2 regions of the Streptomyces sp. NPDC087787 genome follow, and region 1 is predicted to be linked to the other one. Evidence: riboswitches for the same ligand, from Rfam matches in the RefSeq annotation. Region 1 holds a riboswitch; the other holds the start of a gene.
What was found. Region 1 has a riboswitch for glycine ahead of gcvT (glycine cleavage system aminomethyltransferase GcvT). Riboswitches for the same ligand answer to the same signal wherever they lie in the genome.

Region 1 (14,496 bases):
TCGCCGCGTCACCGTCGAAGAACACGAACCAGGGGCGGATCGAGGCGTCGTAGCGGCTCGCGCGCGGGTCGCCGGCGGCGGCGCCGAGGACGGCGGGGAACGCCTGGGCGGAGGCGATGTTCCCGGCCGCGTACAGGTCGCGCAGGTGGTCACCGTACTCCTGGTCGGTCCAGTAGTGGTCGAAGGGGTTGGCCTGCTCCACGGTGCCGGGGATCAGCTCGAAGAGGACCTTGCCGGTCAGGGCGTTCCGGGACGGCCAGGCGTCGGCCCTGGCGGCCGCGTCGAGCGACGCGTGCTTCCCGTCCAGCAGGTCGGACGGCTTGTAGACCATGTCGCCGAGCTTCTGCCGCACCAGGGTGTCGAACGCGGCGGGCCCGAGTCCGAGAGTGGCGTTGAAGCCGTTCTTCATCTCCATCTTGAAGACGATGGGCCGGTGGTCGGGGTGGAGCTGGTGCCAGGCGGCGATGTTGTCCAGGCAGCTCCCGAGGTCCTGGTCGCGGCTCTTGCCGTACAGCTCGCCGGGGGTCTTCGCGGCCTCGCAGTTGTTGTTGTTGCCCAGCGGATTGCTGTGGCTGACCCGCCAGCGCCGGGTCAGCGGGTCGGTGTAGACGTCGATCTCGAGCAGCGAGGCCCCGGAGTCCAGCGCCTGCGCGAAGTAGGTGTACTTGGCCTTCTCGTACGCGTTGTGCGTACCGATCGCCGTCGTACCGGCGAACGTCGGCTCCGCCGCGCGGGCGTTGCCCGGGACCGCCGTCAGGAGCGCCACCGCACCCAGTAAGCCCGCCAGTCTTCTCGTCCCGCTCATGACCAACTCCCCTTGTTCTTAGTCGAGTTGCGCGGAAGCGTAGGGAAGAACGGTTACCGTGCGGTAGCCCCCGGGGGAACAGGTTCGATCAGGTGCCGGACCCCCGGGGCGGCGGCGATTGCTATCGTGCGGTCGCGAAGTGAGCCGAAAGCAGAGGAAACGGGGGCGGGCCATGGGACTGATGGACCGTATACGCGGTGAGTTCATCGACATCATCGAGTGGACCGATGACAGCCGCGACACCATCGTCTGGCGCTTCCCGCGCTACGAGAACGAGATCAAGATGGGCGCCAAGCTCGTCGTCCGCGAGTCGCAGACGGCGGTCTTCGTCAACGAGGGACAGATCGCCGACGTCTTCACGCCCGGCACCTACACCCTGGAGACGCAGAACCTGCCGGTGCTGTCCACCCTGAAGGGCTGGAAGTACGGCTTCCACTCGCCGTTCAAGGCCGAGGTCTACTTCGTCACCACCCGCCAGTTCACCGACCTCAAGTGGGGCACCCAGAACCCCGTCATCGTCCGCGACCCCGAGTTCGGCATGGTGCGGCTGCGGGCTTTCGGCGCCTTCGCGGCCCGCGTCGTGGACGCCGCCGCGCTGCTGCGCGAACTGGCAGGGACCGACCCGCAGTTCCGCACCGAGGAGGTGCAGGAGTACCTGCGGCAGCTCATCGTCGGGCGACTGGCGACCGCCCTGGCCACGGCCGGGGTGCCGATGCTGGACCTGGCCACCCGTCAGGACGGGCTCGGCGCCAGGCTGTCGGCCGCCCTCACCGAGGAGCTGGCCCCGGTCGGCATCGCCGTGCCCAAGTTCATCATCGAGAACATCTCGCTGCCGCCCGAGGTCGAGGCCGCGGTCGACGCCCGCTCCCGGATGGGGATCGTGGGCAACCTCGACCAGTACACCCAGCTCCAGGCGGCCGACGCGATCGGCGACGCCGCGCGCAATCCCGGCGCCGCGGGCGAGGGCGTCGGACTGGGCGTCGGCATGGCCCTCGGCCGGCGCATGGCGGAGGGCCTCACCCCGCAGCAGCCCGCCGCGGCCCCGGCCCCCGCGCCCGCCGCCCCTCCGGTCGCCCCGCCGCCGCTGCCCCAGCAGCAGTGGTTCATCGGCGTCGGCGGCGCCCAGCAGGGCCCGTACGACACCGCCGCGCTGACCGGCCTGATCGGCGCCGGCACCCTCGCCCGGACCACCCTGGTCTGGCAGAACGGCATGTCCGGCTGGCTGCCCGCCGAACAGGTCCCGGAGGTCGAACGCCTCTTCGGCAGCGTCCCGCCGCCGCTGCCGCCCCAGGCCTGAGCGGGCGGGGACGACGACCATGACCGAGGACCAGGCCACCGCCGCCCGCTCGTACCCGTGCGAGGCCTGCGGTGCCACCGTGGAGTACGCCCCGGGGACCGACGCGCTGCGCTGCCCCTACTGCGCGCACCAGCAGGCCATCGTGCCCGTGCAGCGCGCGGTGCGGGAGCACCCGATCCAGGAGCTGGCGGCCCTCCCCGCCAAGCCGCAGGCCGGGCCCGGCTCCGTGAACACCTTCGTCTGCCCCGGCTGCGGGGCCCGCACCGAGAGCGACACGCTCTCCGTGCGCTGCCAGTTCTGCGCCACGCCCCTGGTGGCCGACGCCGGCGCCACCGAGCGGGTCGTCCCCGAGGCCGTCGTGCCCTTCGGCCTCGACCGCGACGGGGCCCGGGAGGCGCTGCGCACCTGGACGTCCTCGCGCTGGTTCGCCCCCAAGGACCTGAAGAAGGTCACCGAGGCGGAGTCCTTCAAGGGCAGCTACCTGCCCCACTGGACGTACGACGCGGCCACCGTCTCCGACTACCGGGGCCGGCGCGGTGAGTACTACTACGAGACCGTGACGCGCACCGTCACCGAGAACGGCGAGACCCGCACGGTCACCGAGCAGGTGCGGCACACCCGCTGGTACCCGGCCTCCGGAACGGTGTCCCGCGACTTCGACGACGTCCTGGTCCCGGGCACCGGCCATGTCACCGCCAAGCAGCTCGACAAGCTCACGCCCTGGCCGCTGGAGGAGGCCAGGCCCTACCAGGAGGAGTACCTGGCGGGCTTCCAGACGGTGCGCTACGACATCGAGCCCGAGGCGGGCCTGGAGACGGCCAAACAGCGGATGGCCGAGGTCATCGAGGGTGACTGCCGCAGCGACATCGGCGGCGACGAGCAGCGGGTCGAGTCGGTCGACACCCACTACTCCGACGTCACCTTCAAGCTGCTGCTGCTCCCGGTGTGGTTCCTGACCTACCTGCACGCCGGGCGGACCTGGCAGGTGACGGTGAACGCCCGCACCGGAGAGGTGGTCGGCGAGCGCCCGTACAGCACCGGCAAGATCGTCGCCGCCTCCCTCGTGGCGCTCGCGGTGATCGCGCTGGCCGTCTGGCTGATCGCCAGGAGGTAGCGGCCCGCACGGCGGCAGGGGCTGGACCTCAGATCTTGATCACATGTACGCCGGTTCCGCACAGCATCAGGAGGCCCTCGGGGTCCGACGTGAGGACGGACACGGGGGAGGGGGAGGCCAGTGCGGTGGCGGCGACGATGGCGTCGAGCGCGTATTCGTGGCCGTGGAGGCCGGCTGCGGCGAGGAGTTTCGGTGCTGTCGGGCAGATGGTGCCCGACAGCACCGAAAGGCACGAAGGCGCTGGTCAGGGCCTTAAATCCTCAGCACTCGATGATGTTCACCGCGAGCCCGCCGCGGGCCGTCTCCTTGTACTTGACCGACATGTCCGCGCCGGTCTCCTTCATGGTCTTGATGACCTTGTCGAGGGAGACCTTGTGGGAGCCGTCACCGCGCATGGCCATACGGGCGGCGGTGACGGCCTTGACCGCGGCCATGCCGTTGCGCTCGATGCAGGGGATCTGGACGAGGCCGCCCACGGGGTCGCAGGTGAGCCCGAGGTTGTGTTCCATGCCGATCTCGGCGGCGTTCTCGACCTGCTCGGGGGTGCCGCCCAGGACCTCGGCCAGGGCGCCCGCCGCCATCGAGCAGGCGGAGCCGACCTCGCCCTGGCAGCCGACCTCGGCGCCGGAGATGGAGGCGTTCTCCTTGAAGAGCATGCCGATCGCTCCGGCGGCGAGCAGGAAGCGGACCACGCCGTCCTCGTCCGCGCCGGGGATGAAGTTGATGTAGTAGTGCAGGACCGCCGGGATGATGCCGGCCGCGCCGTTGGTCGGGGCGGTGACCACCCGGCCGCCGGCCGCGTTCTCCTCGTTCACCGCCATCGCGTAGAGGGTGATCCACTCCATCGCGCGGGCCGTCGCGTCGCCCTCGGCGCGCAGCTGGCGGGCGGTGACGGCAGCGCGGCGGCGCACCTTGAGACCGCCCGGCAGGATGCCCTCGCGGGCCAGGCCGCGCCCCACGCACGCCTGCATCACCCGCCAGATCTCCAGCAGGCCCTCGCGGATCTCCGCCTCGGTGCGCCAGGCCCGCTCGTTCTCCAGCATCAGAGAGGAGATCGACAGGCCCGTCTCCTTCGTCAGGCGCAGCAGCTCGTCGCCCGAGCGGAAGGGGTACTTCAGCACCGTGTCGTCCAGCTTGATGCGGTCCGCGCCCACCGCCTCCTCGTCCACGACGAAGCCGCCGCCGACCGAGTAGTACGTCTTGGCCAGCAGCTCGGCCCCGGAGGTGTCGTACGCCCACAGGGTCATGCCGTTGGCGTGGTAGGGGAGCGCCTTGCGGCGGTGCAGGACCAGATCGTCGTCGTAGGAGAACGCGATCTCGTGCTCGCCGAGCAGGTTCAGCCGGCCGGAGGTCCTGATCGTCTCCACCCGCTCGTCGGCCGTCTCCACGTCCACCGTACGCGGCGAGGCGCCCTCAAGACCGAGCAGCACCGCCTTCGGCGTGCCGTGGCCGTGGCCCGTCGCCCCGAGGGAGCCGTACAGCTCGGCGCGGACCGACGCGGCCCGCTCCAGCAGGCCCTCGTTGCGCAGCCGGCGGGCGAACATGCGGGCCGCCCGCATCGGGCCGACCGTGTGGGAGCTCGACGGGCCTATGCCGATCGAGAACAGGTCGAAGACCGAGATGGCCACGGTGACTCCTCAAGACGGGGTGGTGCTGGGGGTGCCAGGGGCGGGGCACCGCGTGCGGGCCGGGGTCTCCGGCCCGCACGCGGCACTCCTCATAACGGGACTTACTTGTTCAGACCCGGGTACAGCGGGTGCTTGCCGGCCAGGGCGAGCACCCTGGCCTTGAGGGCGTCGGCGTCGTAGGACGGCTTCAGCGCCTCGGCGATCACGTCCGCGACCTCGGTGAAGTCCTCGGCCGTGAAACCGCGGGTGGCCAGGGCCGGCGTGCCGATCCGGAGGCCCGAGGTGACCATCGGCGGGCGCGGGTCGTTCGGGATCGCGTTGCGGTTGACGGTGATCCCGATCTCGTGCAGGCGGTCCTCGGCCTGCTGCCCGTCCAGCTCGGAGTCGCGCAGGTCGACCAGGACCAGGTGCACGTCCGTGCCGCCGGTCAGGACGTCCACGCCGACGGCCCGGACGTCGTCCTGCACCAGGCGCTCGGCCAGGATGCGGGCGCCCTCCAAGGTACGACGCTGACGCTCGCGGAACTCCTCGCTCGCGGCGACCTTGAAGGACACCGCCTTGGCGGCGATCACGTGCTCCAGCGGGCCGCCCTGCTGACCGGGGAACACCGCGGAGTTGATCTTCTTGGCCAGCTCGGCGGTGGACAGGATCACACCGCCGCGCGGGCCGCCCAGCGTCTTGTGGGTGGTGGTGGTGACCACGTGGGCGTGCGGCACCGGGTTCGGGTGCAGGCCCGCGGCCACCAGGCCGGCGAAGTGCGCCATGTCGACCATGAGGTACGCGCCGACCTCGTCCGCGATCCGGCGGAACGCGGCGAAGTCCAGCTGCCGCGGGTACGCGGACCAGCCGGCCACGATCAGCTTCGGCTTGGACTCCTTCGCCAGCCGCTCCACCTCGGCCATGTCGACCAGGCCGTCCTCGCCCACGTGGTAGGCGACGACGTCGTAGAGCTTGCCGGAGAAGTTGATCTTCATGCCGTGGGTCAGGTGCCCGCCGTGGGCGAGGTTCAGACCCATGATCGTGTCGCCGGGCTTGAGCAGCGCGAACATCGCGGCCGCGTTCGCCTGCGCGCCGGAGTGCGGCTGCACGTTGGCGTGCTCGGCGCCGAACAGCTCCTTGATGCGGTCGATGGCGATCTGCTCGACCACGTCGACGTGCTCGCAGCCGCCGTAGTAGCGGCGGCCGGGGTAGCCCTCGGCGTACTTGTTGGTGAGAACCGAGCCCTGGGCCTCCATGACCGCCACCGGGGCGAAGTTCTCGGAGGCGATCATCTCCAGCGTGGACTGCTGGCGGTGCAGCTCGGCGTCGACCGCGGCGGCCACGTCCGGGTCGAGCTCGTGCAGGGGAGTGTTGAGAGCAGTCATGTGCGTGTGTCCGATTCTCAGCCGGCCGTCTCGGCGGCGTACTCGTCGGCGGAGAGCAGGTCGGCGGGCTCCTCGGCCAGGCGCACCTTGAACAGCCAGCCGCCCTCGAAGGGGGCGGAGTTCACCAGCGACGGGTCGCTCACCACGTCCTCGTTGATCTCGGTGATCTCACCGCTGACGGGGGAGTACAGGTCGGACACCGACTTGGTCGACTCCAGCTCACCGCAGGTCTCGCCCGCGGCCACCGTGTCGCCGACCTCCGGGAGCTGGGCGTAGACGACATCCCCGAGCGCGTTGGCCGCGAACTCCGTGATGCCGACCGTCGCCACGCCGTCCTCGACGGGCGACAGCCACTCGTGCTCCTTGCTGTAGCGCAGATGCTGAGGGTTGTTCATGGCCAGAATTCTCCTGTACGCGGGTCAATGGTGATGAATGGGGAGTGTGAAAGGCGTGCGTGACCAGGAGTGACGTGTCTCACGTCGCCTCCGTGGCGGCTACGGCCGTGTCACTTCTGCCGCTTGTAGAAGGGCAGCGCCACGACCTCGTACGGTTCGTGGTTGCCCCGGATGTCCACGCCGACACCGGCCGTGCCCGGAGCGGCGTGCGTGGCGTCGACGTACGCCATGGCGATCGGCTTGCCCAGGGTGGGGGAGGGGGCGCCGGAGGTGACCTCGCCGATCACCTCGCCGCCCGAGACGACCGCGTACCCGGCGCGCGGCACCCGGCGGCCCTCGGCGACCAGGCCGACGAGCACCCGGGGCGGCTCGGCGGCGGCGCGCTCGGCGGCGGCCAGCAGCGCCTCGCGGCCCACGAAGTCGCCCTCCTTCTCGAACTTGACCACCCGGCCGAGGCCAGCGTCGAACGGGGTCAGCGAGGTCGTCAGCTCGTGCCCGTACAGCGGCATGCCCGCTTCCAGGCGCAGGGTGTCCCGGCAGGACAGACCGCAGGGCACGAGACCGGCGTCCGCGCCGGCCTCGGTCAGCGCCTGCCACAGCTTCTCCGCGTCGCCCGGCGCCACGAACAGCTCGAAGCCGTCCTCGCCGGTGTAGCCGGTGCGCGCGACCAGGGCGGGGACACCCGCCACCGTGCCGGGGAGCCCGGCGTAGTACTTCAGGCCATCGAGGTCGGCGTCCGTAAGGGACTTCAGGATGCCCGCGGACTCGGGACCCTGCACGGCGAGCAGCGCGTAGTTGTCCCGGTCGTCGCGGACCTCGGCGTCGAAGCCGGCCGCCCGCTCGGTCAGCGCGTCGAGCACCACCTGGGCGTTGGAGGCGTTGGCGACGACCATGTACTCGGTCTCGCCCAGCCGGTAGACGATCAGGTCGTCCAGGATGCCGCCGTCGGCCTGGCAGATCATGGTGTAGCGGGCGCGGCCGAGACCGACGGTGGCGATGTTGCCGACCAGGGCGTGGTTCAGCAGAGCGACGGCCTGCGGGCCGCTGACGGTGATCTCGCCCATGTGGGACAGGTCGAAGAGGCCGGCCTTCGTCCGCACGGCGATGTGCTCGTCGCGCTCGGAGCCGTAACGCAGCGGCATGTCCCAGCCGGCGAAGTCGGTCATCGTCGCGCCGAGCGAGCGGTGCAGCGCGTCGAGCGCGGTGCGGCGGGGGCGGTCGGGTTCGGTACTGCTCATCGGGCGGTCTCCCAGGCATGACAGGCGAGGACGGATCCATGTCCTCCCCATCTGTCATCGGAACCTGAGAGGTTCGCCATGACCGCCGTCGGACGGACGGAGCACGGCTTGCACCTTGGGTGGAGCCACTGCGCCAGCGGCCCGCTTTTCAGATGTGCCTCGCCCGCGCGGTAACGGTGCCTGAGAGATTCAAGGGAGGTACTTGCTCCTTCGGCGCCCCAGCGAGACGGCTGGGGACTCTCCCGCGCGGATTCAAGCGGCCGATATGCAGTTGCGCGGACATCATTGCACGCCCGGCCCGCTTCGCGGCAGGTCGGCATCTGTGACCGTCCTGTGGCAGTAGGTACACGGTTACGTCCTGCGAATAACCGATAACCTTTCGGCCACAGCAGTGGTTCACAGCAGGCGGTAGCAGATGGACTTCCCGGCGGACTTCTCCGCAGACCTTCCGGCACAGGCGCACTCCCATCCGCACGGCGGATGGCCCGGCAACGAGCTGGAGGAGGTGCTGTCCGCCTCCCTCGGCGTACCGTCCGCCGGCGGCCGCATCCTCGAGGCGCTCGGCCGCAGCTTCCTCTGGGTGCCCCTGCCCAACGGCGGCGGTCCGCACAGCGGCCCGCTCGACCTGCCCACGCTGGACATCGACGGCCAGGCGTACGTGCCGGTCTTCAGCTCCGAGGAGCAGTTCCGCCAGGCCGTGGGCCCGCACATGGCGTACACCGTCGCGCCCGCCGTCGAGTTCGCGCGCGGACTGCCCCCGCAGGCCGGCATCGCGCTCAACCCGGACGGCGTGGTCGGCCTCCCGCTGCCGCCGGCCGCCGTGGCCGAACTGTGCCGGGCGGGGCGCACCTCCCTGGACGGCCCGTCGAGCGGCGGCCGCGTCCGCCTCTTCGAGCCCGACTGGCAGGACGACCCGGTGGACTTCCTCGCCGCCGCCGGCGTCGAGTTCGCCGCGACCGGTGTGGTCAGCACCGCCCGCCGCTGCCTGGCCGCCGTCGAGACGGACGACCCGGTCATGTTCGTGGGCGTCGAACTGTCCCAGTGGGACGGCGACCCGCAGGCCGCCCCCCTGGAGGCCCTGGGCCGCGCCCTGGCGGGCAACCCGGCCAAGTGGCCGGTCAACCTGGTCCTGCTGGACGTGGCCCAGGATCCGGTGGCGGACTGGATGAGGGAGAACGTCCGCCCGTTCTACCAGCACGCCCACTGAGTCCGGCCCGGGACGGGGCCGGGCGCACACGATCCGCGATCGGCGGCGCACGGCGAGTCCCCGGCCGCCGGACGGCGGCTTAAGCTAGGGCCTGTTGCGAAAGTCCCGCCTGCCCCGCGACGTCATGCACGCCGAGAGCACGCACCTGACGCCGCGAGGCCCGCCCTCCGGGCGGACGACGGGAAGATGACGACAGGACCCGGACCCACGGCTCGGTCGAAACGTCGGTTGTATGGAGGGGCGGTACAAGTGAGCGCCAGCGGCATCACGGCCGGGCAGGTCGAGCAGACGCTGCGCCAGGTGACGCCCGGGCGTTACGACGCCTACGAGGCGCTGCTGCGCGCCCTGGCGACCCCGTCCTCCGGCCAGGTCTGGATGCTGCTGTGGCACGGTCAGGCCGGTTCCCCCGACGCCCAGTACGGCCACATGGAGGTCGACGGGCACGGCTACGCCCCCTGCGTGACCTCCGCCCAGGAGCTGTCGGCCAGCGGCTGGAACCGCTCGTACGAGGTCGTGGACGGCCTCGACGTGGCCCGCACCCTCTACCCCGACCACTACGGCCTCTGGCTGAACCCGCACGCCCCGGGCGGCGGCGTCGGAGTCCCCTGGCTGGACCTGCGCCGCATCGCCGCCGGCCTGGACCGTCAGCCCGCGGGCCCGCTCAGCCTGTCCGAACCCGCCGTCGAGGCAGCGCAGTTCTACGGCCTGCTCACCCAGAACGCCCAACGCACCCCGGCCCTGCGCTCGCTGCGCCGCGCCTGGGTGCAGCCCGCGCTCGGAGCGCCGTACCTCGCCATCGGGCTCGACGTGTACGACACCTCGCCGCCGGCCGTCGACTCGGTGCGGGTCATGATGCAGCAGTCCATCGGCGCCGTCCCCGACGGGCTGCCGGTGTCGACGGTCGCGATGTCCGACGAGTACGACCCGGTCGCGATGTGGCTGCGCGCCAACTCCCGCCCGTTCTACGACCGTGAGGGCCACGCGTCCCCGGCGGCTGGGTATCCCCGTCCGGACCAGTGGGCCTACTGAGCGTGTTCACCGGCCGGCGGTCCGGGCGGAAGATCGAACCGGACACCGGCCGTCGACGCCGCCCGTGACATCGCGCGTTCCGCGGCGAGTGGATGTATCACGCCATGCTGAGCACGTCGGGAGACCAGGCGCGCCGCCTGTCCGGGGGAACACCGGCCCCAGGTCACGGTTCGCGGCCGTCATGCCTCCTCGGGACCCGGTCGTGAAGCGGCGGGAAGTCCGGCCGCCGGGGCGGCGGCTCGCCTGTGGAGACGCCTGGTGACGGAGCCGCGTCTCGCTCTCGACGGCCCGCGCGGACCGTACCGGAACGCCGGTTCACCGGCACCGCGTCTCCTGCCGGAACGGGCCGCGCTCCCTGCGCGCAAAAGGCCTTGCGGAAGGCTCTGAGCAGGGCGTTTGCGGCTCGGCGGTACAGGATGAGAAAGCGCTGTTCGTCTGGTTTGCGACCGCTGGGCAGGGGCCAAGTGGAGCCGTGATCCGGCCAGTTGGGTGGAGCAGAGGACGTTCGAGAGGCGCTACCCTGTGTCCGGATAACGGAAACCCCCAACCCGCATCACGTTTGCGCATCCATTCACGGTCAGCCCTGGCGAGTGATCGCCGGCCCGTTGAAGACTCGCCTCGCGGATGCAGAGCCTTCGGTCCTGTGATCGAACCAATCGGGGGATCCGCCGGACAGTTGTGCCGCATCCATCTGCCGCCGTCGCGCGGCAGGCAATCGAACCAAAGCCGTCCACAGCGGCGGAGAAAAGGCCGGTCAACCACCGGCGAGAGGGGTCAGGTCACTGTGACCGCACCGATCGAGACCACCGGGGCGGCAACCGAGACGCAGCCGGAGGCTGTGCTCACCGGTGCCGACAAGCGGCGGATCGAGGGCCGTTCCCTCGGACAGATCGCCTGGACCCGGTTCAAGAAGGACAAGGTCGCGGTCACCGGTGGTGTCATCGTGCTCCTGCTGGTCCTGCTCGCGATCCTCTCGCGTCCCATCCAGGCCGTGTTCGGGCTCGACCCCAACGCGTTCAACCAGGATCTGATCGACCCCAACACCTCGCTGCCCAACGGCGCCTGGGGCGGCATGAGCGCGGACCACCCGCTGGGCGTGGACCCGAAGTTCGGCCGTGACATCGCCACCCGCATCCTCGAGGGATCCTGGGTGTCGCTGGTGGTCGCGTTCGGCGCGACGATCCTGTCCAACGTCATCGGGGCGGTCATGGGCGTCGTGGCCGGCTACTACGGCGGCCGCGTCGACACGATCATCAGCCGTCTGATGGACACCTTCCTCGCCTTCCCGCTGCTGCTGTTCGCGATCGCCATCTCCGCCACCCTGCAGGGCGGCGCGTTCGGCCTCACCGGACTGCCGCTGCACCTCAGCGTGCTGATCTTCATCATCGGCTTCTTCAACTGGCCCTACCTGGGCCGGATCGTCCGCGGCCAGACGCTCGCCCTGCGCGAGCGTGAGTTCGTGGACGCCTCCCGGGGGATGGGGGCCAAGGGCCCGTACATCCTGTTCCGTGAACTGATGCCCAACCTGGTCGGCCCGATCATCGTCTACTCGACGCTGCTGATCCCGACCAACATCCTCTTCGAGGCCTCCCTCAGCTTCCTCGGCGTCGGCATCCAGCCCCCGCAGGCTTCCTGGGGCGGCATGCTCCGGGAGGCGGTCACGTTCTACGAGGTCGATCCTCAGTACATGATCGTGCCCGGGCTCGCCATCTTCGTGACCGTCCTGGCGTTCAACCTGCTCGGCGACGGTCTCCGCGACGCTCTCGACCCACGCAGCCGCTGACGCCAGCTGCCGAGAGCACAACAAGTTTCCGTACAATGGAGGGGAACCCGCCCATCATGCGAAGGTCAGCGCTGGCCGCGATTGCGGCCATCGGCTCCGTCAGCCTGCTTGTCGCAGGTTGTAGCAAGGCCGATGACAACAAGAACGAAAAGGGCACCAAATCGGCTGGGGCCGACGCCGCGACCAAGGGGGTCGTCAACGCCTCCAGCAAGAAGGGCGGCACCCTTACCTACGAGATGTCCGACGTCCCGGACTCGTTCGACCCGGGCAACACGTACTACGCGTACATGTACAACCTCAGCCGGCTGTGGGCCCGCCCGCTGATGACCTTCAAGCCCGGCGCCGGCACCGAGGGCAACACCCTGGTTCCGGACCTGGCCGAGGGCAAGGGCACCCCGAGCGACGGCGGCAAGACCTGGACGTACAAGATCCGTCCGGGTCTGACGTACGAGGACGGCACGCCGATCACGACGAAGGACGTCAAGTACGCCGTCGAGCGTTCCAACTTCGCGCGTGACGTGCTCTCGCTCGGCCCCAACTACTTCCAGCAGCTCCTCGCGGGCGGCGACAAGTACAAGGGCCCCTACAAGGACAAGAGCGCCAAGGGCCTGTCCTCCATCGAGACGCCGGACGACACCACCATCGTCTTCCACCTGAAGCAGGCCTTCCAGGAGTTCGACTACCTGGTCGCCGCCCCGGAGACCGCTCCGGTGCCTCAGGCCAAGGACAAGGGCGTCGACTACGTCAAGAACATCGTGTCCTCGGGCTCGTACAAGTTCGAGAGCTACTCCGAGGGCAAGCAGGTCACCCTCGTGCGCAACGAGAAGTGGGACCCGAAGACGGACCCGCTGCGCACGCAGCTGCCGGACAAGATCGTCGTCAACATGAAGGTCAACCCGGAGACGATCGACAAGGACGTCCTCGCGGGCGACGCGATCGACCTCGTCGGCACGGGTGTCCAGGCCTCGACCCAGGCGCAGCTTCTCAGCGACCCGAAGAAGCGGGCCAACACGGACAACACCTTCGGTGGCCGCCTGGTCTACATGGCGATCAACACCAAGGTCGCGCCGTTCGACAAGGTCGAGTGCCGCAAGGCCGTGCAGTACGCGATCGACAAGGCCTCGGTGCAGACCGCCGAGGGCGGCCCGATCCGTGGTGAGATCGCCTCCACCGTCCTGCCGCCGGACATCACCGGCTACGAGAAGTCGGACGTCTACGCGACCCCGGACAACAAGGGTGACGTCGCCAAGGCCAAGGAGCAGCTGAAGGCCTGCGGCAAGACGTCGATCACGACGAACATCTCGGCGCGCTCCGACCGCCAGCAGGAGATCGACGCCGCCACGGCGATCATCAACTCCCTGCAGAAGGTCGGCATCAAGGCCACCCTCAAGCAGTACCCGTCGGGCAAGTACTTCACCGACTACGCGGGTGTCCCGAAGGTCACGAAGAAGCAGAACATCGGTCTGATGATGATGCAGTGGGGTGCCGACTGGCCTTCCGGCTACGGCTTCCTGCAGCAGATCCTGAACGGCGAGGCCATCAGCCAGTCCGGTAACACCAACCTGTCGCAGTACGACAGCAAGGAAGTCAACAGCCTGCTGTCCAAGGCGATCGCGACGCAGGACGACACCGAGCGCAACAGCCTGTACGCGCAGATCGACAAGAAGACCATGGACGACGCCGTGATCGTCCCGCTGACCTACTTCAAGGTCCTGCTGGCCCGCCCGCAGAACGCCACGAACCTGGTTTCCTCGGCGGCCTGGAGCGGTCAGTACGACTACCTCAACATCGGCACCACGAAGTAGCAGCCCCGGAAGGCAGGTGAAGGCATTGGTGCCCGCGGGCTTCGCAGCCCGCGGGCACCGGCGCCGGCCCCGTGATCTCGTACATCCTCCGCCGGACGTTCGCAGCAGTGATCCTGCTGCTGGTCGTCTCCGCGGTCACCTTCGCCATCTTCTTCCTGCTGCCGCGGCTCGCCGGTCAGACCGCTGACCAGCTTGCGCAGCAGTACATCGGCAAGAGCCCCTCCAAGGCCGACATCATCGCGGTCAAGCACAACCTCGGTCTGGACCAGCCCCTTTACGTCCAGTACTGGCACTTCATCAAGGGGATCGTGGCCGGCGCCACCTATGACCTGGGCCCCACCTCGGTGCACTGCGACGCGCCGTGCTTCGGCTACTCCTTCAAGACCCACGAGGCGGTCTGGCCCGAGCTGACCTCCCGTATGCCGGTGACGCTCTCACTGGCCTCGGGTGCGGCCATCCTGTGGCTGCTCTCCGGCGTGACGGTCGGTGTCATCTCCGCCCTCAAGCCGCGTTCCATCTTCGACCGCACCTTCATGGGTGTCGCGCTCGCCGGTGTCTCCCTGCCCATGTTCTTCACGGGCAACCTGGCGATCCTGCTCTTCACCTACCAGTGGCCGATCTTCGGACGCACCTACGTCCCGTTCACCGAGAACCCCGCCCAGTGGGCCAACACGCTCTTCCCCGCGTGGTGTTCCCTGGCACTGCTCTACTCCGCCATCTACGCGCGGCTCACCCGCTCGGGCATGCTGGAGACGATGAACGAGGACTTCATCCGCACCGCCCGGGCCAAGGGCCTGGGCGAGAGCACGGTCGTGGTCCGGCACGGGCTGC
Region 2 (14,496 bases), on a different contig from region 1:
GCGCCATCGACGTACGGGACCTGGAGAACGTGCCGCTGCCGGTTGCCCGGCAGCAGACCGCGCGGGGCAGCGCCGGCGGCATCATGATCCGGACCACGCCCGGGGTGCCCGATTCGGTCGACATCATGTTCTTCGACGGACAGGGCGCCGACCTGTCGCAGGGCAGCCAGCGCAAGCTGGACCGGGTCTTCGCGCGCCAGGAGTACCGGCGTGCGTTCCCGGGCGAGATCGGTGACCTGTACTTCCCGTCCAGCGTCTTCGACTCGTACACCGGTTCGCTGCTGCGCAACGTCGACACCACCGGGATCGCCGAGTCGGGCCTCAAGGTCGTCGTGGACGCCTCGAACGGCAGCGCCGGGCTTGTGCTGCCCAGCCTGCTCGGCAAGCTCGGTGTGGACTCGCTCACGATCAACCCGGGGCTGAACGAGGCTCGTCCGACGGAGACCGCCGACATGCGGCGCGCGGGTCTGGTCCGGCTCGGGGAGATAGTGGCCTCCTCCGGCGCCGCGTTCGGTGTGCGGTTCGACCCGGTGGGCGAGCGGCTGTCGCTCGTCGACGAGCGGGGCCGCATCATCGAGGACGACCGGGCGTTGCTGGTGATGCTCGACCTCATCGCCGCCGAGCGGCGCAGCGGCCGGGTGGCGCTGCCCGTCACGACCACGCGGATCGCCGAGCAGGTGGCCGCCTACCACGGTACGCAGGTGGAGTGGACGACGACCTCTCCCGACGACCTCACCCGGGTCGGCGGCGAGGAGGGGACGATCTTCGGCGGCGACGGCAAGGGTGGATTCATCGTCCCGGAGTTCAGCAGTGTCTACGACGGGACGGCGGCGTTCGTACGGCTCATCGGGCTGGTCGCGCGCACCCAGCTCACCCTGAGCCAGATCGACGCCCGGATCCCGCGCGCCCACGTCCTCAAGCGCGATCTGGCGACGCCGTGGGCCGTGAAGGGCCTGGTGATGCGCCGGGTCGTCGAGGCGGCCGGAGACCGCTTCGTGGACACCACGGACGGGGTGCGGGTCGTGGAGACCGACGGCCGCTGGGTGATGGTCCTGCCCGACCCGGCCGAGGCCGTCACCCATCTGTGGGCCGAGGGGCCCGACGACGCCTCCGCCCAGGCGCTGCTGGACGAGTGGGCGGCGGTCGTGGACAGCGCCGGCCGGTAGAACAGCAGGTGGACCGGCCGCTGGAGCAGGGCCGCGGCCGGTAAAACGGACAGCACGCGCGCGTGCCGGACAAGTGACCTCCAAGGGCGCCTGTCCGGCACGCCGGTGGGTCCATTCGGAGGTCACGGCCACGTCGTGCGACGATGTGCGGCATGCCGCAGCATCCCCCCATTCGGAGCAACCCCGTGCGGCCCTCCCGACCGGACGCCTCCATGTCGTTGATCACCAACGTCATGGACCACAGCCTCGACGACGGTTACGCCGAGGCCGCCGCCCGGAAGAAGGCCGCGGGCGAGAGCGGCATGCCGAAAACCGTGCGGGCGAAGTTCGGCCTGGCGGGCGGGCTGGTGCTGGCCGCGCTCGTGGTGACCCTGGGAGCGGCCCAGGCGCGTGTGGCGGCCCCGGTCGTCGCCAAGGAGCGCCAGGAGCTGATCGACCGCATCGACAGGGAGACCGCGGCGGCCGACGCGCTCGAGGTGACCGTCGACAAGTTGCGCGACGACGTGGGCGCCCGGCAGCGCCAGGCGCTCCGCGACACCGGCGGCAACCCGCAGGCCGACCTGGTGAGCATGCTGGCGGGCGCCGGCGAGGTGCACGGCCCCGGTGTGCGGCTCGTGGTGGACGACGCCAAGGAGGCCGGCACGAGCGGCGGCGGTGGTCCGCGGGGGACGTCAGGGTTCTCCGACACGGGCCGGGTGCGTGACCGGGACATGCAGCGGGTGGTGAACGGGCTGTGGCAGTCGGGTGCCGAGGCCGTCTCCATCAACGGGCAGCGGCTGACGGCCCTGTCGGCGATCAGGGCCGCGGGTGCCGCGATACTGGTCGACAACAAGCCATTGGTGCCGCCGTACACGGTGCTCGCCGTGGGGGACGGGAAACGGCTGAGCGACCGGTTCCAGGACAGCCCCGACGGGCTGTACCTCCAGGCCCTGAAGGACAACTACGGCATCCGGGGCGGCATCTCCGTGGAGAGCGACCTCCGGCTGGCGGCCGCACCGAGTGTGATCGTACGTACAGCACAGCCGAGCACTGAGAAGGGCACATCGTGATCGCCGTACTGGGCCTCGTCGTGGGAGTGGTGGCCGGCCTGTTGGTCCGGCCGGAGGTTCCGGCGGTCGTCGAGCCTTATCTGCCGATCGCCGTCGTCGCGGCGCTGGACGCCGTCTTCGGCGGTCTGCGGGCCATGCTGGACGGCATCTTCGACGACAAGGTCTTCGTCGTGTCGTTCCTGTCCAATGTGGTCGTGGCGGCGCTGATCGTCTTCCTGGGCGACAAGCTGGGCGTGGGTGCCCAGCTGTCCACGGGTGTGGTGGTCGTCCTCGGTATCCGCATCTTCTCCAACGCCGCGGCGATCCGACGGCACGTGTTCCGGGCGTGAGAGTGATGAGCAACCAGGACGAACAGCCCGGGAACGGGCAGCACGACACCCTGCCCGAGCAGCAGCGGCTGCGCCAGGAGCTGCCCGAGGAAGTGCCGGCGCGGACGGCCGCCGGTGAGGACCCGGGCGCCGAGGAGAGTTCCGAGCCCGCGCTGACCGGTCGCCAGCGGCTGGCCCAGGGGCTGTGGCCGCCGCGCTTCACCCGGGCCCAACTCGTCGTCGCCCTGCTGCTGTTCGGCCTCGGCTTCGGACTCGCGGTCCAGGTCGCGTCCAACAGCAGCGGCGACAACGCGCTCCGCGGCGCCCGGCAGGAGGATCTCGTCCGCATCCTCGATGAACTGGACGACCGGACTCAGCGTCTTGAGGATGAGAAGCAGGGTCTGGAGAAGCAGCGCCAGGAGCTGGAGAACAGCTCGGACCAGGCCGAGGAGGCCCGCAGGCAGACGGCCGAGAAGGAGAAGCAACTCGGCATCCTCGCGGGCACGGTGGCCGCGCAGGGACCCGGCATCACGATCACGATCGAGGACACGAAGGGAACGGTCAGGCCGCACATGCTGCTCGACGCTATACAGGAGCTGCGCGCGGCCGGTGCGGAGGCGATCGAGGTGAACGGTGTACGGGTGGTCGCGAACACCTATCTGACCGATTCCGGCAAGGGTGTGGACGTCGACGGGAACAAGATCAACACTCCGTATCGTTTCAAGGTCATCGGCAAGCCGCAGGACCTCGAACCGGCGCTCAACATTCCTGGAGGCGTGGTGCAGACCCTGGAGAAGGAGCAGGCCACGGTGACCATCGACCGTTCGGACAAGATCGTCGTGGACGCCTTGCGGGCGGTGAAGGCGCCTGACTACGCTCGGTCGTCCTCGCGGTGAACCGGCGGTGCATGGCGGTCGTCCGGCAGGGGCATGAGGTTGCGGGGGGTCGGCGCACCGATTGGGTGGTGCGTGGTGGAAACTGTCTGGTGGATACGGACGTTGTGAGGATGTCCGGGTCGACCGGTGTATGCAGTCAGGGTTCGTCCTGCCCCACGGGCGGGTCTGTTTCGGTCAAGGGGAATCGCCCGTGAAGTTGTTTGCGAAGTTGTTCGGCAAGAGTGCGCGAGAGGGCGGCGAGAGCGCGACGGCCCGTCATCGCGCACAGCCCGACGCCGAGGGCCAGCGTCCGCTGTTCAGGGACCAGGTGGCCGGTCAGGGCGCGCCGTCGGTTGACCCTGCCCAGTCGGGCGGCATAGGTTTCGGGGAACCGTCAACCTCAGGTACGGCTGGAGGGTTTGCGGCCGGCCCGTACGCGTCCGATGCCCCTGCGGGGCAGCCGCGGCAGGAGGATCCGTCCATGTCCGTCCTGGTGTGCTCGAGGTGCGGTAACCGCAACGCGGAGAACAGCCGCTTCTGTTCGAACTGCGGCGCGCCGCTGCGGCCCGGCGCGACGCCGGAGCGCTCGTCGGAGACGACCTCGACGATCTCCATCTCCGGTCTTGAGGCCTACGACGCCGAGGCCACCGGCCAGACGCCGATGCTGTCTCCGGAGGCACAGGCGGCCGTCGACGCGCTCCCGCTGGGCTCGGCCCTGCTGGTGGTGCGCCGAGGACCGAACTCCGGCAGCCGCTTCCTCCTGGACGGCGAGCTGACCACGGCCGGGCGTCACCCGCAGAGTGACATCTTCCTGGACGACGTGACGGTCTCGCGTCGCCACGTCGAGTTCCGCCGCAGCCCGGACGGTTCGTTCACGGTGGCCGACGTCGGCAGTCTGAACGGCACGTACGTCAACCGGGAGCCGATCGACCAGGTCGCTCTGTCCAACGGCGACGAGGTGCAGATCGGCAAGTACCGGCTGGTCTTCTACTCGAGCCGGCAGGGCGTCTGACCTGTCAGGGAAGGTCCATGCGTCAATCACCGAGCGGCGGTGCCGGGAACGGCACCGCCGCCACGGACAGTGGGCTGAAGAGCATCGGCGCGGTGCTGAACGCGCTGCGCGGCGAGTTTCCCGAGGTCACCGTCTCCAAGATCCGCTTCCTGGAGTCGGAGGGCCTCGTCGAGCCGCGCCGCACCCCCTCGGGGTACCGCAAGTTCAGCACCGGCGACGTCGAGCGGCTGGCCCTGGTCCTGCGGATGCAGCGTGACCACTACCTGCCGTTGAAGGTGATCCGCGAGTACCTGGACGCGATGGAGCGCGGCGAGGCGGTCCATCTGCCGGCGGTCGGCCGGCAGCGGGAGGGCGGATCCGTGCCGCCGCCGGCCGAGGCGCCGGCTGGAGTCCGGATCGGGCGGGCCGAGCTGCTCGCCGCCGTGGGCATCGAGGAGGGGGAGCTCCAGGAGTGGGAGTCGTACGGGCTGCTCACTCCGCCCGCGGACGGTGCCTACGGCGCCGAGGCGGTGACCGTGGCCTCGCTCGTGTCCGAGCTGGGGCGTTTCGGGATCGAGCCCCGGCATCTGCGGGTGATGAAGGCGGCCGCCGACCGGGAGGCCGGGCTCGTCGACCAGGTGGTGGCGCCGCTCAAGCGGCACCGCAACCCGCAGACCAGGGCGCACGCGGAGGCCCGCGCCAAGGAGCTCGCCGAGCTCACGGTGCGGCTGCACGCGGTACTCGTCCAGACGGCGCTCGGGTTGCGGCTCCCGTGAGCGGGCCGGAGAGGGCCGGATCCTCCTCCCATGCCCGGCCCGACTACCCAAACGTCCCGGGCACCGCCTAGGGTTGCTGTGTGAACGAGCTCGATGTCGTAGGTGTCCGGGTCGAGATGCCCTCCAACCAACCGATCGTGCTCCTGCGTGAAGTGGGAGGCGACCGCTACCTCCCCATCTGGATCGGGCCGGGGGAGGCGACGGCGATCGCCTTCGCCCAGCAGGGCATGGCTCCCGCGCGACCGCTGACCCACGACCTGTTCAAGGACGTGCTGGAGGCGGTCGGCCAGGAACTCACGGAAGTGCGCATCACGGACCTGCGTGAAGGCGTCTTCTACGCCGAGCTGGTGTTCGCCAGCGGTGTCGAGGTGAGCGCCCGGCCGTCCGACGCCATAGCGCTGGCCCTGCGCACCGGGACGCCGATCTTCGGCAGTGACACGGTGCTGGACGACGCGGGGATCGCGATCCCGGACGAGCAGGAGGACGAGGTGGAGAAGTTCCGCGAGTTCCTCGACCAGATCTCGCCGGAGGACTTCGGAACCAGCAGCCAGTGAAGCGTCCGAATGAGCCACGGGAGACCGCCCCGCGCCCTCCCTCCGGAGCATTCGGATAGCCTTTCCCGGCGACGGGGTACGCGAAACCACTCTTAGGGTGATTATCACTCGGCGTGCCGAGTGTGGCGATCGTTGACGCACCCCTGGTGACTGCCTACCGTCGAGGAGGCAGGTCAAGGACGGAGGTCGGCGTGAGAAGCAGCGGCGACGGTACGGCTGGGGGTGCCCCCGGACGCAACGCCGGGGGAAGCGGTCCGTACCCTCCCCCGGGCTCTCGGATCCGACCGAGCGGGGGGTATCCCCCTCTCGATGGCGTGGCCGGTCGTGCTCCGCAGCGACCGACGGCGGTGCCGAGCAGCGGAGGGGCGGCGGTCATGGCGACCGAGCAGATCGGCTACCGCGGTCCGACGGCCTGCGCGGCCGCCGGTATCACGTACCGGCAACTGGACTACTGGGCGCGCACCGGGCTGGTCGAGCCCAGCGTGCGGCCCGCTCACGGATCAGGCACCCAGCGCCTCTACAGCTTCCGCGACGTCGTCGTCCTGAAGATCGTCAAGCGGTTCCTCGACACGGGAGTGTCGCTGCAGAACATCCGTACCGCCGTCCAGCACCTGCGCGAGTGCGGGTTCCGTGACCTGGAGCGGATGACGCTGATGAGCGACGGTGCCACGGTCTACGAGTGCACGTCGCCCGACGAGGTGCACGCCCTGCTCCAGGGCGGCCAGGGAATCTTCGGCATCGCCATCGGCGTGGTGTGGCGCGATGTGGAGAGCGCGCTGTCGCAGCTGCACGGTGAGCGGATCGACACCGGGGAGACGCTCGTGGGGCCGAACCCGCGCGACGAGCTGGCACGGCGGCGCAATCGGGCCGTCTGAGCCGTCCCTCGGGCCGACGCGGGCGATCTGGCCACTGAACCGCCGCTGACCCGGCCCGACCCACCGGGGCGTTGTCAGTGGCGTGGTGCAGCATCGTAGATGTGAGAACCGCACCCACGATCCTCCATCTCGACATGGACGCCTTCTTCGCCTCCGCGGAGCAGGCGTCCAAGCCGAGCCTGCGCGGGAAGGCCGTGGTCGTGGGCGGGCTGGGACCGCGCGGGGTGGTGGCCACCGCGTCGTACGAGGCGCGGGTCCTCGGTGTCCACTCCGCGATGCCGATGGCCCAGGCGCGGCGGCTGGCACCGAACGCCGCGTACCTCGTGCCGCGCTTCGCGTTCTACCGCTCCATCAGCGAGCGGGTGATGGGCCTGCTGCGGACGCTGTCGCCGCTGGTGGAGCCGCTGAGCCTGGACGAGGCGTTCGTGGACCTGGAGGCCGGGGGAGCCGCCTGGGACGCGGAATCCGCCCGCCTGGCGGGGACGAGGCTGCGCGCAGACATCCGGGCGGTCACGGGGCTCACGGGATCCGTGGGGCTGGCCGCCTCCAAGATGCTCGCCAAGATCGGCTCCGAGCTGGCCAAGCCCGACGGGCTGGTGCTCATCGAGCCCGGCACCGAGCGGGCCCTGCTCGGTCCGCTGTCCGTGCGGACCCTGCCGGGCGTCGGCCCGGCCACCGGCGACCATCTGCGGCGCGCCGGGATCCACACCGTCGAGGAGATCGCCGAGGCTGGGGAGGACGAGCTCGTACGGCTGCTCGGCAAAGCGCACGGGCACGCGCTGTACGCGATGGCGCTGGCCCACGACGAGCGTCCCGTCGTCGCCGAGCGCGAGGCGAAGTCGGTGTCCGTCGAGGACACCTACGACGTGGACATCCACGACCGCGTCCGGGTCGCCCTGGAGGTGCAGCGGCTCGCCGACCGCTGCGTGGGGCGGCTGCGCGGGGCCGGTCTGTCGGGGCGCACCATCGTGCTGAAGGTACGCCGCTACGACTTCTCCACCCTGACCCGCTCCGAGACCCTGCGCGGGCCCACCGACGACCCCGCGGTGATACGGGAGGCGGCCGCCCGGCTGCTGGACTCCGTGGACACCACCGGCGGCGTGCGGCTGCTCGGCGTGGGTGTGTCCGGACTCGCCGACTACACCCAGGAGGACCTGTTCGCGCAGGCGGCGGGCGCGCAGGCGGCGGGCGCGCAGGCCGAGGGGGCGGCGGGTCGCGGCCCGGCCGAGGAGCGGCCCGAGGAACCCGTCGAGCAGCAGCCGGCGCCCACCGAGCGGCGGTTGCCGGCGGGCCACGACGTGCGGCACGCCGAGTACGGACACGGATGGGTGCAGGGCAGCGGTCTCGGCCGCGTCACCGTCCGCTTCGAGACCCCCGGCTCCGCGCCGGGCCGGGTCCGCACGTTCCCTCTGGACGACCCGGACCTGGAACCGGCCGAACCCCTGCCTCTGGTGCCCGCGGTTCCTCCGGCTCAGCTCTCGTCCGGGCCCGAGCCGGAGCCCGCCAGCTTGCCGAAGTGGTGGTCCGGGACGGCCGGGGGAGGGGCCACGTCGAGGCCGTAGTGGTGGTAGAGCTGCAGTTCCTGCTCGGGGGACAGATGGCGGCCCACGCCGAAGTCGGGTGCCTCCTTGATCAGTGTGCGGTCGAAGGGGACGCGCAGGGTGCCCTCGACCAGTTCGCTGGGTTCCAGGGGGACGAAGGCGTCCCGGGAGAACAGGCCGGTGCGTATCGCCGCCCACTCCGGTACTCCGGTGGCGTCATCGAGGTAGACCTCGTCCACCGTGCCGATCTTGTGGCCGTTGCGGTCGAGCGCCTTGCGGCCGATCAGGTTGCGCGGATCGATCTCCGTCTGCACTGTCCCTCCACGTGGTCGCAACTCATCCGTAAGCACTACAAAAGAGCACATTCGGCGGGGCGGCCACTCGAAGGCCCGTGCGGCTGCCCCGCTGGTACGCTGGGCAACGGCTGCTGACCCCGTGCGGGAGAGCCCTCCGGCACCACCGGGGGCGCCGAAGGAGCAAATCCTCCCCGGAATCTCTCAGGCCCACGTACCGCACGGACGAGGTCACTCTGGAAAGCAGAGCGGATTTCGACGTCTTCCGCTCTCACCGACGGTGAAAACCGGGGCCCTCGGGCGGCCCGGTGAAACTCTCAGGTTGAGATGACAGAGGGGGAGGCCGTCGGGGCACCCGTGCCGTGGTGTCCCTCGAAGGTCGTGTCAGACCAGGAGGCCTCCGCAATGACCGCCCAGCGCATTCCGCTCTCCGAGCTCGAACAGGGCATCCCCTTCGAACAGCGCCACATCGGGCCCGACCCGGAGGCGCGGGCCAAGATGCTCGCGCAGGTCGGCTACGGCTCGCTCGACGAGCTCACCGCCGCCGCGGTGCCCGATGTGATCAAGAACGCCGACGCGCTCGACCTGCCCGGCGCGCGCACCGAGGCCGAGGTGCTGGCCGAGCTGCGCTCCCTCGCCGACCGCAACCAGGTCCTCGGCTCGATGATCGGACTCGGCTACTACGGGACCTTCACCCCGCCGGTCATCCTGCGCAACGTCATGGAGAACCCGGCCTGGTACACGGCCTACACGCCCTACCAGCCGGAGATCTCCCAGGGCCGCCTCGAGGCGCTGCTGAACTTCCAGACCGTGGTCGCCGACCTGACCGGTCTGCCGACCTCCGGCGCGTCCCTGCTCGACGAGGGCACCGCCGCCGCCGAGGCCATGTCGCTCTCCCGGCGCATGGGCAGGAACAAGAAGGGCCTGTTCCTCGTCGACGCGGACGCGCTGCCGCAGACCATCGCGGTCATCCGGACCCGCGCCGAGCCGACCGGTGTCGAGGTCGTCGTCGCCGACCTGGGCGCGGGCATCCCCGCCGAGATCGCCGAGCGCGAGATCAACGGCGTGCTCCTGCAGTACCCGGGCGCCTCCGGCGCCGTGCGCGACCTGAAGCCCGTCATCGACCAGGCGCACGAGCTGGGCGCTCTGGTCACCGTCGCCGCCGACCTGCTCGCGCTCACCCTGCTGAAGTCGCCCGGCGAGCTCGGCGCGGACATCGCCGTCGGCACCACTCAGCGCTTCGGTGTGCCGATGGGCTTCGGCGGCCCGCACGCCGGCTACATGGCGGTGCGCGAGAAGTTCGCGCGCAGCCTGCCCGGCCGCCTGGTCGGCGTCTCCGTCGACGCGGACGGCAACAAGGCCTACCGCCTCGCCCTGCAGACCCGCGAGCAGCACATCCGCCGCGAGAAGGCCACCAGCAACATCTGCACCGCCCAGGTGCTGCTCGCCGTCATGGCCGGCATGTACGCGGTCTACCACGGCCCCGAGGGCCTGCGGGACATCGCGCTGCGCACCCACCGCTACGCCACGGTCCTCGCCGAGGGCCTCAGGGCCGGCGGCTTCGAGGTCGTGCACGGCGCGTACTTCGACACGCTGACCGTCAAGGCCGAGGGGCGTGCCGCCGAGGTCGTCGCCGCGGCCCGCGAGGGCGGCGTGAACCTGCGCCTCGTCGACGCCGACCACGTCTCGGTCGCCTGCGACGAGACCACCGTCCGGGACCGGCTGCGCACCGTGTGGGCCGCCTTCGGAGTCGGAGGCGACATCGAGGCGCTGGACGCGGCCGCCGGGGACGCGCTGCCCGAGGCGCTGCTGCGCACCGACGGCTACCTCACCCACCCCGTCTTCCACCAGTACCGGTCCGAGACCGCGATGCTGCGCTACCTGCGCCGGCTGGCCGACCGCGACTACGCGCTCGACCGCGGCATGATCCCGCTGGGCTCGTGCACCATGAAGCTCAACGCGACGACCGAGATGGAGCCGGTCACCTGGCCGGAGTTCGGGCAGATGCACCCGTTCGTGCCCGCCGAGCAGGCGGACGGCTACCTCACCCTCATCCGTGAGCTGGAGGAGCGTCTCGCCGAGGTCACCGGCTACGACAAGGTCTCCCTCCAGCCGAACGCCGGGTCCCAGGGCGAGCTGGCCGGTCTGCTCGCGGTGCGCGGTTACCACCGGGCCAACGGCGACGATCAGCGCACCATCTGCCTCATCCCGTCCTCCGCGCACGGCACCAACGCCGCCAGCGCCGTGATGGCCGGCATGAAGGTCGTCGTCGTCAAGACCGCCGAGGACGGCGAGATCGACGTCGACGACCTGCGGGCGAAGATCGAGCAGCACCGCGAGCAGCTGGCCGTGCTGATGATCACCTACCCGTCCACGCACGGCGTGTTCGAAGAGCACGTCGCCGACATCTGCGCGCAGGTCCACGAGGCCGGCGGCCAGGTGTACGTCGACGGCGCGAACCTCAACGCACTGGTGGGCCTCGCCAAGCCGGGCCACTTCGGCGGCGACGTCTCCCACCTGAACCTGCACAAGACGTTCTGCATCCCGCACGGCGGCGGCGGTCCCGGCGTTGGCCCGGTCGGTGTGCGCTCCCACCTGGCGCCGTACCTGCCCAACCACCCGCTGCAGCCCGGCGCCGGCCCGGAGACCGGGGTCGGCCCGATCTCGGCCGCGCCGTGGGGCTCGGCCGGCATCCTGCCGATCTCCTGGGCCTACGTCCGCCTGATGGGCGGCGAGGGCCTCAAGCGGGCCACGCAGGTCGCCGTGCTCAGCGCCAACTACGTCGCCAAGCGCCTCGAGCCGCACTACCCGGTGCTCTACACCGGCCCCGGCGGCCTGGTCGCCCACGAGTGCATCATCGACCTGCGCCCGCTGACCAAGGCGACCGGCGTGACCGTGGACGACGTGGCCAAGCGGCTGATCGACTACGGCTTCCACGCGCCGACGATGTCGTTCCCGGTGGCCGGCACGCTGATGATCGAGCCGACCGAGTCGGAGGACCTGGCCGAGCTGGACCGGTTCTGCGATGCGATGATCGCGATCCGCGCCGAGATCGAGAAGGTCGGTGCCGGACAGTGGGCCGAGGACGACAACCCGCTGCGCGGCGCCCCGCACACCGCCGCCGCGCTCGGCGGGGAGTGGGAGCACGGCTACACCCGTGAGGAGGCCGTCTTCCCGGCCGGGGTCTCGGTGGCCGACAAGTACTGGCCGCCGGTGCGCCGCATCGACCAGGCCTTCGGCGACCGCAACCTCGTCTGCTCCTGCCCGCCGCTGGACGCGTACGAGGACTGAGCGAGCGGCTCACAGGGCTCCCGTCCGACCCGGGCGGGAGCCCTCGCCGTGCCGTCACACGGTGGCCAGGGCGACCTCGGTCGACTTGATCAGGGCGGTGACGTGCGTGCCCTGCGCCAGGCCGAGGTCCGCAACGGCGTCCCTGGTGATCGCGGCGGTCAGCTCGCCGCCGGCCACGCCGACCTGGACGGACGCCATGGCCGCGCCGAGGGTGATCCGGCTGACGGTGCCCGGCAGCCGGTTGCGGATGGACAGGCCCTCCACCGGCCCGGTGGCCAGGGACACCTCCGTCGACTTCACCAGGGCGAGCACGGTGGTGCCCTCGCTCAGCCGCAGGTCCTCGACGGCGTCACGGGTGATCGCGGACGTGAGCCGGCCGCCTCCGTCCAGGCGTACGTGTACGAGGGCCATCGCCTCGTCGGGGGTGACCGAGGTGACCGTTCCGGGCAACTGGTTGCGCATGCTCAGGCTCATGGGGGTGCCTCGCGGGGTGGGGGACGTGCTGATCACCCACCGTAGGGCGGCCGGTGCCTCAAGCCGGGTAGGCGTGGGTCTGCGTCGCCTTGACGGTCGCCCAGACCGTCGCGCCCGGGTGCAGATCCAGTTCGGCGGCCGCGACCGTGGTCAGGTCCGCGGTGAGGGCGAGTCCGCCGGTCAGGTCGGCGCGGATCTGGTCGCCGTGGGTCTCCAGGCCGGCGACCTCGCACTGCCACAGGTTGCGCGCGCTGGAGCCCGAGGGGCGGTCCCGGTGGAGAGTGACCGCACTCGGCGGGAAAGCCACGAAGACCGCTCCCGACAGCGTCTCCATGATGGAGACGGCGGGCCCGGACGCCAGACGGACGGTGTGGCCCTCCGCCTCACCGCGGTAGAGGTTCAGGCCCACCAGTTGTGCGACGTAGTCGGTGCGCGGACGGCGGGCGATCTCCGGCGGGGTGCCCTCCTGGACGACACGGCCGTGCTCGACGACGACCAGCCGGTCGGCCAGCACCATCGCGTCCAGCGGGTCATGGGTGACCAGGACGGCGACGGCCTCGAACTCGGCGAGGTGCCGGCGGAGCTGGGCGCGGACCTCCAAGCGGGTGCGGGCGTCGAGCGCGGCGAGCGGTTCGTCGAGCAGCAGCAGCCGGGGCCCGGTGGCCAGGGCGCGGGCCAGGGCCACGCGCTGTGCCTGGCCGCCGGAGAGACGGCGGGGCTTGGCCCCGGCGTGGCCGGCCAGTCCCATCCGGTCCAGCCACCGCGAGGCGTGCGCGCGGGCCTCGGCCTTGGACGCGCCCCGGCAGCGCGGCCCGAAGGCCACGTTGTCCAGGGCCGACAGGTGCGGGAACAGCAGGTAGTCCTGGAAGACCACACCGACCGGGCGTGACTCGGGCGGCGTGCGGTCCAGCCCGGCGCCGTCCAGCCGCAGATGGCCGCCGGTGAGCGGCACCAGGCCCGCCAGGGCGCGCAGCGCCGTCGTCTTCCCGGCGCCGTTCGGGCCGAGCAGCGCCACCACGTCGCCCGGGGCGGCGGTGAGCGCGACGTCGAGGCGGAAGGCGCCGCGCTCGACGACGAGGCGGGCGTCCAGGCCCTCGCCCCTCGCGCCCCCGGCACGCACGCCGGCCGGAGTCCGGTCGATGTCGGTCATGAGATGAACGTCCTGGATACGGGGTGGGCCGGGAGCGGCGGCGTCATCACGAGGCCGTCATCCAACGGTCCCGCAGACCCGCCAGTACGGTGATCGACACCGCGAGCAGCACCAGGCTCAGGGAGATCGCCGCCGCCGGATCGTTCTGCAGGGCCAGGTAGACGGCCAGCGGCATGGTCTGCGTACGGCCGGGAAAGTTGCCGGCGAAGGTGATCGTCGCGCCGAACTCGCCGAGCGCCCGCGCCCAGGCGAGCACGGCACCCGCGGCGATGCCCGGCGCGATCAGCGGCAGGGTGACCCGGCGGAACGCGGTGAAGCGTGAGGCGCCCAGCGTGGTGGCCGCCTCCTCGTAGCGCGGGTCGGCGGCCCGCAGTGTGCCCTCGACGCTGATCACGAGGAACGGCATGGCCACGAACGCCTCCGCGACCACCACCCCGGCCGTGGTGAACGGCAGTGTGATCCCGAACCAGGAGTCCAGCCACTGCCCGACGACGCCGTTGCGCCCCAGGGCCAGCAGCAGGGCCACACCGCCCACGACCGGCGGCAGCACGAGCGGCAGCGTGACCAGGGCCCGGACGAATCCGCGTCCGGGGAAGTCCGTACGGGCCAGCAGCCAGGCCAGCGGAACGCCGAGCACCAGGCTCACGGCGGTGGCGGCGGTGGCGCTGACCAGGGACAACTGGAGCGCCTGCCACACCTCGGCGCTGGTCAGCTGGTCCGGCAGGCTGCGCCAGGGCGCCCGGATCAGCAGCGCGAGCAGCGGCAGCAGCAGGAAGGCCAGGCCGACCAGGGCGGGGACAAGCAGAGGCAGCGGCGCGCCACCGAGCGCGCGGCCGCGCCGCGACCCGCTCTTCCGGGGCGCGACGCGGGCCTCGTCGATCCCGGTCACGGCTTCAGGAACCCGGCCCCGGCCAGGACCTTCTGGCCGTCGGCCGACGTCACCAGCTCGATGAACGCCTTGGCCGCGGCGGCGTTCGGCGCGTTCTTGAGCAGGGCGATCGGGTAGTCGTTGACGGCCTCGGCCGACTCCGGGAACTCCACGCCCCGGACCCGGTCGGCGGCGGCCTTCACATCGGTCTTGTAGACGAGGGCGGCGTCGGCCTCCTTCAGCTCGACCTTCGTCAGGGCGCCCTTGACGTCCTGCTCGTAGGAG

Region 2: another riboswitch for glycine. It lies ahead of gcvP (aminomethyl-transferring glycine dehydrogenase); the one in region 1 lies ahead of gcvT (glycine cleavage system aminomethyltransferase GcvT).

Annotation. Positions count from the first base shown of each region.
Region 1 covers NZ_JBIUVQ010000023.1:72,780-87,275, reverse strand. The annotation lists gene ACIOWN_RS29675 (phosphatidylinositol-specific phospholipase C domain-containing protein) at 1-805, opposite strand, end outside; gene ACIOWN_RS29670 (SPFH domain-containing protein) at 987-2,102, shown strand; gene ACIOWN_RS29665 (hypothetical protein) at 2,122-3,216, shown strand; partial or broken gene ACIOWN_RS29660 (DNA-binding protein) at 3,245-3,412, opposite strand; gene ACIOWN_RS29655 (L-serine ammonia-lyase) at 3,477-4,844, opposite strand; gene glyA (serine hydroxymethyltransferase) at 4,946-6,208, opposite strand; gene gcvH (glycine cleavage system protein GcvH) at 6,226-6,603, opposite strand; gene gcvT (glycine cleavage system aminomethyltransferase GcvT) at 6,714-7,841, opposite strand; glycine riboswitch at 8,000-8,096, opposite strand; gene ACIOWN_RS29635 (enhanced serine sensitivity protein SseB) at 8,257-9,048, shown strand; gene ACIOWN_RS29630 (enhanced serine sensitivity protein SseB C-terminal domain-containing protein) at 9,298-10,077, shown strand; gene ACIOWN_RS29625 (ABC transporter permease) at 10,862-11,860, shown strand; gene ACIOWN_RS29620 (ABC transporter substrate-binding protein) at 11,896-13,665, shown strand; gene ACIOWN_RS29615 (ABC transporter permease) at 13,737-14,496, shown strand, end outside.
Region 2 covers NZ_JBIUVQ010000013.1:2,261-16,756, forward strand. The annotation lists gene ACIOWN_RS20950 (mannose-1-phosphate guanyltransferase) at 1-1,166, shown strand, start outside; gene ACIOWN_RS20955 (DUF881 domain-containing protein) at 1,319-2,215, shown strand; gene ACIOWN_RS20960 (small basic family protein) at 2,212-2,544, shown strand; gene ACIOWN_RS20965 (DUF881 domain-containing protein) at 2,550-3,419, shown strand; gene ACIOWN_RS20970 (FHA domain-containing protein) at 3,550-4,410, shown strand; gene ACIOWN_RS20975 (MerR family transcriptional regulator) at 4,428-5,165, shown strand; gene ACIOWN_RS20980 (bifunctional nuclease family protein) at 5,246-5,719, shown strand; gene ACIOWN_RS20985 (MerR family transcriptional regulator) at 5,911-6,594, shown strand; gene ACIOWN_RS20990 (DNA polymerase IV) at 6,696-8,156, shown strand; gene ACIOWN_RS20995 (PRC-barrel domain-containing protein) at 8,066-8,449, opposite strand; glycine riboswitch at 8,564-8,658, shown strand; gene gcvP (aminomethyl-transferring glycine dehydrogenase) at 8,834-11,719, shown strand; gene ACIOWN_RS21005 (molybdopterin-binding protein) at 11,774-12,193, opposite strand; gene ACIOWN_RS21010 (ABC transporter ATP-binding protein) at 12,252-13,343, opposite strand; gene modB (molybdate ABC transporter permease subunit) at 13,390-14,232, opposite strand; gene modA (molybdate ABC transporter substrate-binding protein) at 14,229-14,496, opposite strand, start outside.